2 linked regions of the Ruminococcus sp. HUN007 genome follow. The protein of the gene in region 1 interacts with the protein of each later gene in a pairwise test. Links are inferred from orthologs where the notes say so. Each region holds a gene or a part of one and is shown in the gene's direction. Other genes may lie near its edges. The genes, in order: eno and rpe.

Region 1 (6,463 bases):
GCAAAGCTCCTTTTTAAAAAATACGGAGAATGCAGAGAGTATCTCTGTTCTCAGATAAAACAGGGTACTGAGCTGTTTGCTGCAGTACAGCAATACAAGGAGGAATTTCAATGAAAACAGCGGTTATCTACTGGAGTGGTACGGGAAATACTGAAGCAATGGCAAAAGCAATTGCAGATGGTGCCGGCGCAGATATTTTTACAGTTTCAGAGTTCGGAGGCAGTGTAAGCGATTACGACGTTATTGCTTTTGGCTGCCCGGCAATGGGTGCGGAAGTGCTTGAGGAAGAAGAATTTGAGCCGTTCTTCTCATCAGTTGAAGGAAGTCTTGGCGGAAAGAAAGTAATTCTTTTCGGTTCATACGGCTGGGGTGACGGTGAATGGATGCGCAACTGGGAAGAACGTACAAAGAAGACAGGTGCTGAACTTGTTGACGGTGCAGGAGTTATGGTAAATGAAACTCCTTCAGACGATGATCTTGCAAAACTTAAAGAACTTGGCGCACGTTTTGCATAATTAAACTATCTGATTTTTCTTAAAATGACATCTTCGACATACTGTAATTCATAGAATAACCACATGGCGAGACAGCCGGCAGGCCTGGACAATGATCCGGCCTGCCTGTTGTTTTTTAGGGAAACGCTGATTTATTCATAAATCAGCGTGGGGCTCCGGGGCGAAGCCCCGCAAATCCCGCATCCGGAAATCCGGCGTAGTCGGATTTCCGATTTAATCAGTGTTTACTTAGTAACAGAGAAAGGTAGATGCATATGAAAAACGAAATTATAACCGGACTTATGCTGCCGTTTCTCGGAACATCAGCCGGTTCGGCGTGCGTATTCTTTATGAAGCGCGGCCTGAGCAGAAACGTTCAGCGAATGCTGTCAGGCTTTGCAGCAGGTGTTATGACTGCAGCTTCGGTGTGGAGCCTTATCATACCTGCCATGGAGCTGGCAGAGGGGATGGGAAGATTATCATTTATTCCGGCAGTTGCCGGCTTCTGGTTCGGCGTTCTGTTCCTGCTGCTTCTTGACACGATCATTCCGCATCTGCACATGAATGCGGAGAAAGCAGAAGGTATGCCGTCAAAGCTTGCGAGAACTACTATGATGGTGCTTGCGGTCACACTTCACAACATTCCTGAGGGAATGGCAGTCGGTATTGTCTACGCAGGACTCCTGCAAGGAACGGAAGAGATGTCGTCCGGCGGAGCGTTTGCTCTTGCACTTGGAATTGCGATACAGAACTTTCCGGAAGGTGCGATCATCTCAATGCCTCTGCGTGCGGAAGGAAAGAAAAAATCTGCAGCCTTCTGCGGAGGTGTTCTTTCAGGAGCTGTGGAACCGGCGGGTGCGATTCTTACCATACTGTTTTCATCACTTATACTTCCGGCAATGCCGTACCTGCTCAGTTTTGCTGCAGGTGCAATGATCTACGTTGTCGTTGAGGAACTTATTCCTGAAATATCTGAAGGCGAGCACTCAAATATCGGTGTTTTAATGTTTTCGGTTGGATTTACTCTTATGATGGCGCTTGATACGGCTCTTGGATGATTAATTATAAAATAACAGTTGACAAAGGCTAACTATTATGATAAAATAATAAACGGTTAGCAAAGGCTAATCAATAATTCATATTCTCAGACTTCTTTCAAAAGGCGGAAAGAAGTGCGAGCTTTCCGCCTTAAGTCTGAAAGAACTTTGATTATTTAGTGAGCGAAATTCGCCTTCACTTTAATAATACTGATAAGCCGCATATTTAAAGCGGCAGATAAGGAGTAAAATAATATGGATTTTTTAGAAATTGAAAAGGTTGTCGGCCGCGAGATTCTTGATTCACGCGGAAATCCTACTGTTGAAGCTGAAGTTTATCTTGCAGACGGAACAGTAGGCAGAGGTACTGCTCCGAGCGGTGCTTCAACCGGTGAATTCGAAGCGCTTGAGCTCCGTGACGGAGACAAGTCACGCTATCTCGGCAAGGGCGTTCAGAAGGCTGTGGAAAATATCAACACAGTTATCAATGATGTTCTTACAGGAATGGATGCTTCAGATATTTATGCAATAGACAAGGCTATAATCGCTGCAGACGGAACAAAGGACAAGTCAAAGCTTGGTGCCAACGCTATCCTTGCTGTTTCCATCGCTTCAGCACGTGCTGCTGCAACAGCTCTCGGAATCCCGCTTTACAGATTCCTCGGCGGCATTCAGGGAACAAAGCTTCCTGTACCTATGATGAACATCCTCAACGGCGGTGCTCACGCAGACAGTGCAGTTGACACACAGGAATTCATGATCATGCCTGTAGGCGCTCCTTCATTCAAGGAAGGTCTCCGCTGGTGTGCAGAAGTGTTCCACACACTCAAGAAGCTCATCAAAGACATGGGCGACGTTACTGCTGTCGGTGACGAAGGCGGCTTCGCTCCTAACAAGCTTACAAGCGATGAAGAAGCTATCGAAAAGATCCTCGAAGCTATCAAGGCTGCAGGTTTCGAACCTGGCAAGGACTTTATGATCGCTATGGACGCAGCTTCATCAGAATGGAAGAGCGAAAAGGGCAAGGGCTTCTACAAGCAGCCTAAGTCAGGTAAGGAATTCACATCAGATGAACTTATCGCTCACTGGGAATCACTCGTAGACAAGTACCCGATCATCTCTATCGAAGACGGTCTTGACGAAGAAGACTGGGAAGGCTGGCAGAGAATGACTGCAAAGATCGGTAATAAGGTTCAGCTCGTTGGTGATGACCTCTTCGTTACAAATACAGAACGTCTTTCAAAGGGTATCTCACTTGGTGCAGGTAACTCAATCCTCATCAAGCTCAACCAGATCGGTTCTGTTTCAGAAACACTCGAAGCTATCAAAATGGCACACGCTGCCGGCTACACAGCTATTTCATCACACCGTTCAGGTGAAACAGCAGACACAACAATTGCTGACCTTGCAGTTGCCCTCAACACATGCCAGATCAAGACAGGTGCTCCTTCAAGATCAGAACGAGTTGCAAAGTACAACCAGCTCCTCAGAATTGAAGAAGAACTCGGCGATTCTGCATGCTATCCAGGTATTAACGCTTTCCACGTAAAAAAATAATACTGCTAAGGCGTAAAGGCCCCGGGGCGCAAGCCCCGATCCCTGACGCCGTTCAGATGCAGTGCGCATCAAAGACATACTGATTTACCAAATCCTATATCCATAATACGTAATCTACTTAAACACAGTTCCTTTTCCTGAGGGAGCTGTGTTTTTTTATGACACATCAGTTATAGGATGCTAACTTCAAAATGTTTCTGTTTTGCAGAACTGTGACTGCCGGAGCTCTGAACGTAATCATATAATCATTAAGTTACATAGAATACATAACAAAAATAAATTTCAAAAAACTATTGACAACCTTTTTATCAGAGGTTATAATTAAATCATAGGGTTACATGACTATCATAACAATAAATTTATCGGAGGACATATGAAACTAAGTGAAATAGCTTCGGTCAAAACCGGTCTTGTACTTTCAAGAAAAGAAGCGAAGGACAAGGAAAAAGGTTTTGAATACAGACAGCTTAATCTTAAGGCGGTAAACAGTAACTGCGAGATTATCATGAATGAACTGATTCCGTATTATACTGAAGAGGAGCTTCCTTCAAACTACCTTACACAGACCGGTGATGTGATCATAAAAACATCAGAACCGTATACTGCGGTCTATATAAACGAAAAGTATTCAGGACTGGTTATTCCGTCTCACTTTGTTATTGTCAGAGTAAGAAATAAAAAAGCCGATCCGGAATACATTGCGTGGTATATGAACAAAGACAGAATTAAAAAGAAATTCAATATGAGTTGTGCCGGAATTCTTAAACAGATAAAACCAACACTTGTCGGGGAAACTGAAATAGATTTACCGGCTTGTGAGAAACAGAAAAATGTAATTGAAGTTTATAAGCTTGCTTCTGCAGAATTAAAACTTCTTGAAGAGCTTAAGATGAAAAAAGAACAGTATTACAAAGCATTGATAAATAAAATAAACAGAATGTGAGGAATGTTACAATGACAGGTAAAAGCGATATTGAAAAGGTACTCTGGAGTGCCTGCGACAGTTTCAGAAACAAAATAGACAGTTCTCGTTACAAGGATTATATTCTTGCTATGCTCTTCGTAAAGTACCTTAATGACGTTTATAAAGAAACAAAGAAAGAATACACTGAAAAGTACAAGGGCGACATGGCAAGAGTTGAACGTGCAATGAGAAATGAACGTTTCGCCCTTACTGAAACTTCTACTTTTGATTATCTGTATAAGAACAGAAACGATAATGAGATCGGACAGAAAATAAACGTTGCTCTTGCTGAGATTGAAAATAACAACAGTGAAAAACTAAGAAATGTTTTCAGAGCTATTGATTTTAACTCTACTGTTGACTTTGGTGAGACGAAGGACAAGAATGCGATTTTACGTAATCTTCTTGAAGATTTCCAGACACTTGATCTCAGCCCTTCACAGCTCGACAGTGCGGATATCATTGGTGATGCCTACGAGTACATGATAGCAAACTTTGCTTCCGATGCCGGTAAAAAAGGCGGTGAGTTCTTTACGCCTAACAACGTGTCAAAGCTTGTAGCTGAACTTGTTGAGCCGAAGGAAAATGACCGTATTTACGATCCAACCTGCGGCTCGGGCGGTCTGCTTCTGAAAGCGTATAAAAAAGTTCCTTCGCACAAGGTAGCCGTGTATGGTCAGGAAGTAAACAATCAGACCTGGGCGCTTTGTACGATGAACATGTTCCTTCATAACGTTGACGACGCAAAGATCTGGCAGGGCGATACGCTGGCTAATCCGCAGAATATCAAAGATGATAAACTCATGAAGTTCCAGTGTGTGGTTGCCAATCCTCCGTTCTCACTCGATAAATGGGACAGTGGCTTCCTTTCAGCTGTAAGCGGTGAGGATAAGAAGAAAGAGAAAATGACTGCTTCACTTGATCCTTACGGCAGATTTGCCTGGGGCGTTCCTCCGTCATCAAAGGGTGACTATGCATTTGTACTTCATATGCTTAACTGCCTTGATGAAGACGGAGGCAGAATGGCAGTTGTTCTTCCGCACGGTGTTCTTTTCCGCGGAGCAAGTGAGGGGAAGATCCGTAAGGAGATAATAGATTTCAATCTTCTCGATGCAGTTATCGGACTTCCGGCAAATCTGTTCTACGGTACTGGTATTCCGGCGTGTATTCTTGTTTTCAAAAAGAACCGCGGTACTCATGATGTACTGTTTATCGATGCCAGTGGTGAAGGTAATTTCGAAAAAGGCAAGAATCAGAATAACCTGCGTGATTGTGATATCGAGAAGATCGTAGATACTTATAAAAAGCGTGAGAATGTCGATAAATACAGCTACGTTGCTTCAAAGGAAGAGATAGTTGAGAACGATTATAATCTGAACATTCCAAGATATGTTGATACTTTTGAAGAGGAAGAACCGATAGATATCGATGCTGTACGTGAGGAAATAAAGGCAATCGACAAAGAAATCGATGAAGTTCAGAAGCAGATGGATGCATATTTGAAGGAGCTTGGATTATAATTACGATCAGATATCTTTTTTTATTCCCCCCCATTTAATCCGCCGTTATTCCGCCACATTGGCGGAATAAGTGTCGGTAAAGATTGTCGGTAAAGATGTCGGTAAAGATGGCGGTAAAGATGTCGGTAAAGATGTCGGAAAAGATTTCGGAAAAGGTTTCGGAATAATGATACATTGAAAAAAAGGAGTATGGAAAAATGAGTGAAATTGAAAAATATTCAGAAAAGGTTTTCGAAGAAATCAAACATGTAAATGAATACGGAGAAGAATTCTGGTATGCTCGTGAGTTACAAAATGTATTGGAGTACAAACAGTGGAGAAGGTTTTCTGAGGTTATTGATAAGGCGAAGCAGGCTTGCGAAAACTCAGGAAATACGTCTTCTGACCATTTTGCCAACGTCGGCAAAATGGTCGATCTCGGAAGTAGTTCTAAAAGAAATATAGATGACTATATGTTGTCTCGGTATGCATGCTATCTTATCGTTATGAACGGCGATCCGAGAAAAGAAGTCATTGCTCTCGGCCAGACGTATTTTGCTGTAAAAACAAGACAGCAGGAGCTTATTGAAAATTACGAAGATCTGGATGAAGATCAGAAACGTCTTGCTGTAAGAAAAGAAATGAAATTCCACAACAAATCGCTCGCCGAAGCAGCACAGATGGCCGGAGCTGTAACTCCGAAGGATTATGCGATTTTTCAGAATTACGGCTATAGAGGGCTTTACGGTGGACTGGACGCCAAAGCTATACATGAACGTAAAGGTTTAAAGAAAAACCAGAAGATTCTCGACCATATGGGAAGCACAGAACTTGCAGCAAATCTCTTCCGTGCAACACAGACTGATGAAAAACTCAGACGTGATAATATAACCAGAAAAGACGAAGCAAACA
Region 2 (6,280 bases), on another replicon or contig:
AACTGCTTGAAGGATTAAAGAGTGCCATCGATGAAAGAAACAATTCACAGGTTTTCATAGCTGATCTCAAGGAACATCCTGAAGAACTCGAGGATGCTCTCAGGGACTTCTTCAATGAAGACGGCACTGTTGAACAGGCTTACCTTCAGCTTATGAGAAGAGGAAACGATGTAAGCTATCTTCTTATTGTAGACAACGAATTTCCTGAAAATGCATCAGAAGATGAAGTAAAGAGCATCAGAAAGAATCTGTTCGACAATATTGCAGAAAAAATAAAACCGGCACTTAACGGCCGTCCTCTTTCAATTGCAGGATTTTCAGATGAGTTCGGTAAAAAAAGCGGTTGAAAACAGAGTACCTTTCTACACCAGATGATCACAAAACTGTCCATATGACAATATAAAAAGAACAGTTTTGTACAGTTCGTAGATATAATCCACTATCAGACCATTTGGTTTTTGTGCATGTATACATTTTTCATGTAAATTTAGTGATAGATAATAATCTATATTGACAAAGCTATTTTTTCATGCTATAATATAACCATAGTAAGGAAGACATAAAAGTTTCCTTACATCATTAATTATTGAAATTTTCTTATAAATAGTGTTTTTTCTCATATCTCCTTTAGAAAGCTCTGTTCTTATAGAACAGGGCTTTCTCCCTTTTACAGGGAAAGTTTATCTGTAAAGGGGACGTATTATTAAAAGCACTGCTTAAGCTCCGCACTTAAGGCTCGTTCCTGCCCGCGGAGTTTTTTACTGCATTTTTTCAGACTATGTGCAATCTGCGTAATAAATCTGAATCATGTGCCGGATTTTTTTATAGAAAAATATCGTATTATTGTTGACCGCAGGGCGAAAATAGGGTATTATATATATGTATGTATTGATATTATGAATCTTTCTGGAGGTTGAACTTTTTTGAAAACTTATATTTCTGCTTCTATACTCGGTGCTGATCTTCTTAATCTCGCAGCTGAATGCGACAGACTTAAGGAGAACGGAGTGGACATGCTCCATTTCGATGTAATGGATGGTCAGTTTGTTGACAATATTTCATTCGGACTTCCTGTACTCGAGAAGTTAAGCAAATATACAGACATTTTCAAAGATGTTCACCTTATGATCAGTGATCCTTTGAAATATATAGACGCATTTGTAAAAGCCGGCAGTGACATGATCACATTCCATGTCGAAAGCAGTTCCGATCCGGACGAAGTGATCGCCGCTGTTAAGGCAGCAGGCATCAGATGCGGTATTTCAGTAAAGCCGAAGACACCTGTTGAAGAAATTTACAGATTTCTCGACAGAGTCGACATGGTTCTCATTATGACAGTGGAGCCCGGCTTCGGGGGACAGGGATTCATTCCTGAAACTGCTGAAAAGATCAGTACTCTCAGACGATACATTACAGAAAATGGTTTTGATACTGACATTCAGGTCGACGGCGGAATAAACGCAAAGACCATCTCCGTTGTCAGAGATGCCGGAGCAAATGTTATTGTTTCGGGAAGCTATCTGTTCAATGCAGCTTCCATGGCAGACGCAGTCAGATCTTTAAAATGATAATGCGGGCGAAAACACAGGACACCTGTTGTCCGGCAGGCAGACAGATATAAACATTAAACGTGTTCCGTACTGACGGTTACCGTGAACTGCCGTATATGGTCAGTGTTTTCCGTAATTAAGGAGAGTTTTAAAATGAAAAAAAATAAAGGTATGAAAATATATAAACAGAGAAAGAAAAAGAGAGGAGCTTCCAGCCAGATCGGTTCCATTCTCGGAACATGTGCTGTAGTTTTCGGTGCAGGTATATTCGGTTACTATGTAATTGCTGTACCAATGGCCAAGGTGTTCCGTACAATGAATTCAGAACCTGAGGTAATGGTATCCGATTCAGTTCTTGACGAGGAGTTGCCGGTTATTACTGAGGCAGTGACCACAAGATACAAGACCAGTCTTGACGGACTTGAAATAGAAAAGACGGGCGATTCTGAACAAAAGGCAGTGACAACTGTTATCGTTACAGAAAACGATACTATTGTTACTTCGATTCCTGCAGTAACTGTACCGGTTACAACTGAATATGCTGCTGAGGCTCAGCCTGTACCGTCACCGTCAGCATCTCCGTCACCTGCTCCGCAGGCTGTAGTAAAGGGCGGCTGCGTTTATCTTTCAGCTTCTGACATTTCAAGTATCGATGCGCTTTCTGCACGGCTTTCATCGGTTAAGGACTGCACATCTGTTGCAATACCGCTTAAGGTAACAGGCGGTGAGCTCAACTATGATTCACAGGTGAACTCAGCAAGACTTTCTGGAGCAGTTTCATCTGATATCTCACTCGGAGACATCGTAAACGCTGTAACTGAGAAAGGACTTGTACCGGTAGCTTCCATAAGTACTGTGGCAGATAACATTTATCCTGTAACATACAAAAAAGCAGCTTATCAGTTCGAAGACGGCTATACCGGTGAATGGCTTGACAACAAGGCTGAAGCAGGCGGTAAGCCTTGGCTTTCACCTTTCTCACCTATTGCTCAGGATTATCTCTGCGCACTTGTTGATGAAATCACATCAGCCGGTATCAAGAGTGTTATCTGTACTGATAACTATTTCCCGCCTTTCCGTGAAAAGGACCTTGGATACATCGGTGAGATCGTAAAGTCACCTGAACGATACAAGGGACTTACAAACCTTGTGAATATGCTCAGCCAGTCTGCAGCTGCAAACGGCGGCAAGGTTATGCTTGAGGTTTCTGCTTCGGATATAATCAACTCTTCAGCTGAAGTATTCCATCCTGAAGAATTCGGTACAATGTCTCTCGTTGTAAATGTAAACATGGATGATTTCGGCGGCGAGTCACTTCATTCCGTACTTGATAAGATAAAAGGCAAAACAGGCAGCATGAAGGTAGTTCCGTGCGTTTCAGCAGGCGGCGACAGCGCTTCAGTTACAGGAACTCTCAAGTCAATGGGATATGATCTCTATATGATCAGATAATCATGGATTTTAATTTTGACAATGTAAATTTAAACCTAGAGTCCGTTTCAGATCTTCTTAACGGACTCTACGCACAGATAATTACATTCAAAGGTTTTGCAAGTGTGTTCGTCATGCTTTTCATTGACCTTTGTGTTCTTATCATACTGCTCAAAAGCGGATCGGAAAAGAAACTCTGTAACAGGAAATGGCGTAAAGAGTTCGGATATATAGCTGTTGTCGAAGGCCGCAGGGTAATTCCTGTGGAAACTTCCGAGATACTTCTTGGCCGGCACCGTTCAGCAGATATCCAGTTTCCTGATCTGTCGGTTTCAAGGTATCACGCAGTACTGACTTATTCTGACGGAGTATTTCTTCTTGAAGATCTCAATTCAAAGTCAGGCACATACCTTAACGGAAAGAAGATACATTCTGCTGTGATCAATGTGGATGACGAGATCAGACTTGGCGCAGTGGTTTTCCGTATAAAGAGAATAAAGGAGACAAACAATGGCAGCAGAAAAGGTAAAGGAAAACGAAAAGCTTAGTTACTTTTTCATCAGACTATTCGTTGTACTTACACACATTGTTCTGCTTCTGAACGTTTACCTGAACGGGACCTATGATGATGTGGCTGCGGTAATCATTCTTTCAGCCTTTGTAATTTTTTCAGACATAGCATACTTCATGATCCTGGGGACGTTTACGCAGGACACTTACACAGTTGATTACCTGCTGGTACTGATTGCAAACATAAGTCTGATATTTCAGTCGTGTTTTGGCGGTGTAGAATTTAATCTTAAACATTTTATAACCCTTACTGCCGGAATGATTTCATGTCATGCCGGCTATTTATTTACTCGTAACAGCTTTAAGGCGGAAAAATTCAGACCGTACTGTTATGCCGGCATAGCAGTGCTTATGATTATAATCTTTCTTTTTGCCGGCTCAAGAAGCATGTGGATAAGAATAGGCGGATTTTCCGTTCAGCCTTCTGAATTTATGAAACCGCTTCTTGTCATGATCTGTGCTTCATCACTTTCAAGCCAGCAGACAAAGAAAAAATACTGGATAATACGCACCGCTCCGAATAATATCGGAATGGTTCTCATTTCAGCTCTCATCATAGCATTTCAGTGGTGGTGCCGTGATCTCGGCAGTATACCTACGTTTGCTGCTGTTACCGGATGTGCGCTTATCAACAGACTCTGCTATCCTAAGGCTGCGTTTTCCAAAAGAAAAATAGCGGCTCTTGCCGGAGCAGTTCTTGCACTTGGATTTGCAGCAGTCAGATTTGCTCCTGCCTACGTTAAGGACAGACTCTACGTTGACATCTGGGCTGATCAGTACGGAAACGGATACCAGCAGTGCCGTGCCCTTATTGCAATGGCTGAAGGCGGATGGCTTGGCAAAGGACCGGGTGCCGGACGGCTAAGCAATATCGCAGCATATGACACCGATATCGTATTCTCATCAGTATCGGAGGAATGGGGACTTCTCGCAGCTGTTCTCTTCGTTATACTAATCGTTCTTATGCTCGCGACTTCACTTATTAACACACCGAAGTGCTATTATCACGGAACTATAGCAGTCGGAGTAACAGCTGTGTTCGTTGTACAGATGTCACTCAACATATTCGGATCATGCAATATGATCCCGTTTACCGGCGTTACTCTTCCGTTCCTTTCAAACGGAGGTACATCTATCGTTACAAGCGGTTTTCTGATAGGCATGCTCAAAGCCACACAGTCTCCTGTATTTATCAGAAACATTGTGGAAGTCGAACCGGAAAGAGGTGAGAAGCCATGAGAAGCATCAGAAGAAACATGAGACTCATAACAGCAATGCTGACTTTGTTCATGGCGGGAATGGGTGCACTTGTATTCAGAATATATTCGCAGTCTTCTTTCTATATGAGTAATTCTGATTCCGTGTCTCTTGGAAAAGTGTACGACAGAAACGGTGATGTCCTCTTTGATCAGAATGCTGATCCTGAAACGTACGGATACGGTCATTTCACCGATGTAGCTAATTTTATCGGCAACGACAGCGGCCAGATGACCAATACGCTTGTATCAGAAAACATGCAGTATCTGAGTAACTATTCCTTTTCGGCCGGTCTCAGAAATGAAAACGGAAGCAGTAGTATAGTCACTACGCTGGATCATGCTGCAAATCAGAGAGTGTACGATGCTTTCGGTGATAAAAACGGAACTGCGATTGCCTATAATTATCTGACAGGTGAGGTACTTGTCTGCGTAAGCAGACCGGGACTTGACCCTTTCGGCGGATACACAGGTCTGGAGGAGGGAAGTCTTCTCTGTAAGGCGTTTTATAAATTCACACCGGGTTCAACACAGAAGATCCTCACTACTGCTGCTGCCTGCGAAACAATGGGAGCAGACAAACTCGATTCAAAAAGATACAGATGTGATGGTGCATTCACCAACAGATCAGGCAAGGAAATAATCTGTCATTTTCTTTCCGGACACGGCGAGCAGAACATACATGAAGCTTTTGCGAACAGCTGTAATCCGTTCTATGCTCAGCTTGTTGAAGACGGTGATTTTGTCATGAACAATGTCATGAAAGTATTTCGTGATCTCGGATATTCAGTCAACGGTTCGAAAGCAATGACTCTTGAGATCAACGGGATAAATGTAGAAACTGCTTCAACCGTTCTCAATGACAAGGGCGATTTTTCAACTGAGTGGGGATTCATCGGCCAGGGCGAAACGATGATCAGTCCCTGCATGCTTATGATGTGGCAGAGTGCCGTAGCTACAGAAAAGGGCTTTTCTGTACTTCCTTATGTTATAAGCAGCACGACCGATGTAGTCGGAAACAGAAATGATATGAAATCACCCGGGCATTCAAAACAGTTTTTTTCAGCTTCCACGGCCTCATATATGCGTGAGATTATGATAAGTAACGGAAGCAGATATTCCGATTCTATTCCGGGCTATGTTCTAGGACTTAAAAGCGGAACAGCACAGGTTAAAAACGGTGACGAGGAAAACTCATTCCTTGTGGGATTCAATACTGATACCGAGAAACCGATCGCGTTCTGCGTTCTTATTGAAAACAAGGATCAGTGGGGAATAACAACTGACTCGATAGTAAGTGTTCTTCTTGACTCGCTTTAAAAAATATCCTGTTTTTCTTTCTGTATTATTAAGGAAACACTGATTAAACCGGATTTCCAGAGGTGATATTTGCCGGGATTTGCTCCGGAACCCCACTCTGATTTATGAATAAATCAGAGTTTCCTTTATATTTTCATGTATAAACTCTGTATT

The links.
Region 2: the proteins of eno (region 1) and rpe interact in binary tests that used the Escherichia coli proteins (3 or more experiments, as listed by UniProt). The link is inferred for Ruminococcus sp. HUN007 from one-to-one orthologs.

Annotation. Positions count from the first base shown.
Region 1 is NZ_JOOA01000001.1:56,425-62,887, reverse strand. The notes cover bases 1,010-3,937. They hold eno (phosphopyruvate hydratase), read left to right. Parts: upstream 1,010-1,786; coding sequence 1,787-3,088; downstream 3,089-3,937. Other genes in these bases: CC97_RS00185 (restriction endonuclease subunit S), read left to right, coding at 3,462-3,937; CC97_RS00195 (ZIP family metal transporter), read left to right, coding at 1,010-1,552. Outside these bases: CC97_RS00205 (DUF3793 family protein), read left to right, coding at 1-114; CC97_RS00200 (flavodoxin), read left to right, coding at 111-515; more of CC97_RS00195, read left to right, coding at 770-1,009; more of CC97_RS00185, read left to right, coding at 3,938-4,031; CC97_RS00180 (type I restriction-modification system subunit M), read left to right, coding at 4,043-5,572; dinD (DNA damage-inducible protein D), read left to right, coding at 5,770-6,463. UniProt on the Escherichia coli protein: Catalyzes the reversible conversion of 2-phosphoglycerate (2-PG) into phosphoenolpyruvate (PEP). It is essential for the degradation of carbohydrates via glycolysis.
Region 2 is NZ_JOOA01000002.1:608,319-614,598, reverse strand. What follows is about bases 1-2,745. They hold rpe (ribulose-phosphate 3-epimerase), read left to right. Parts: upstream 1-923; coding sequence 924-1,568; downstream 1,569-2,745. Other genes in these bases: CC97_RS06885 (putative glycoside hydrolase), read left to right, coding at 1,704-2,745; CC97_RS06895 (enhanced serine sensitivity protein SseB C-terminal domain-containing protein), read left to right, coding at 1-347. Outside these bases: more of CC97_RS06885, read left to right, coding at 2,746-3,002; CC97_RS06880 (FHA domain-containing protein), read left to right, coding at 3,005-3,529; CC97_RS06875 (FtsW/RodA/SpoVE family cell cycle protein), read left to right, coding at 3,492-4,790; CC97_RS06870 (penicillin-binding transpeptidase domain-containing protein), read left to right, coding at 4,787-6,127. UniProt on the Escherichia coli protein: Catalyzes the reversible epimerization of D-ribulose 5-phosphate to D-xylulose 5-phosphate.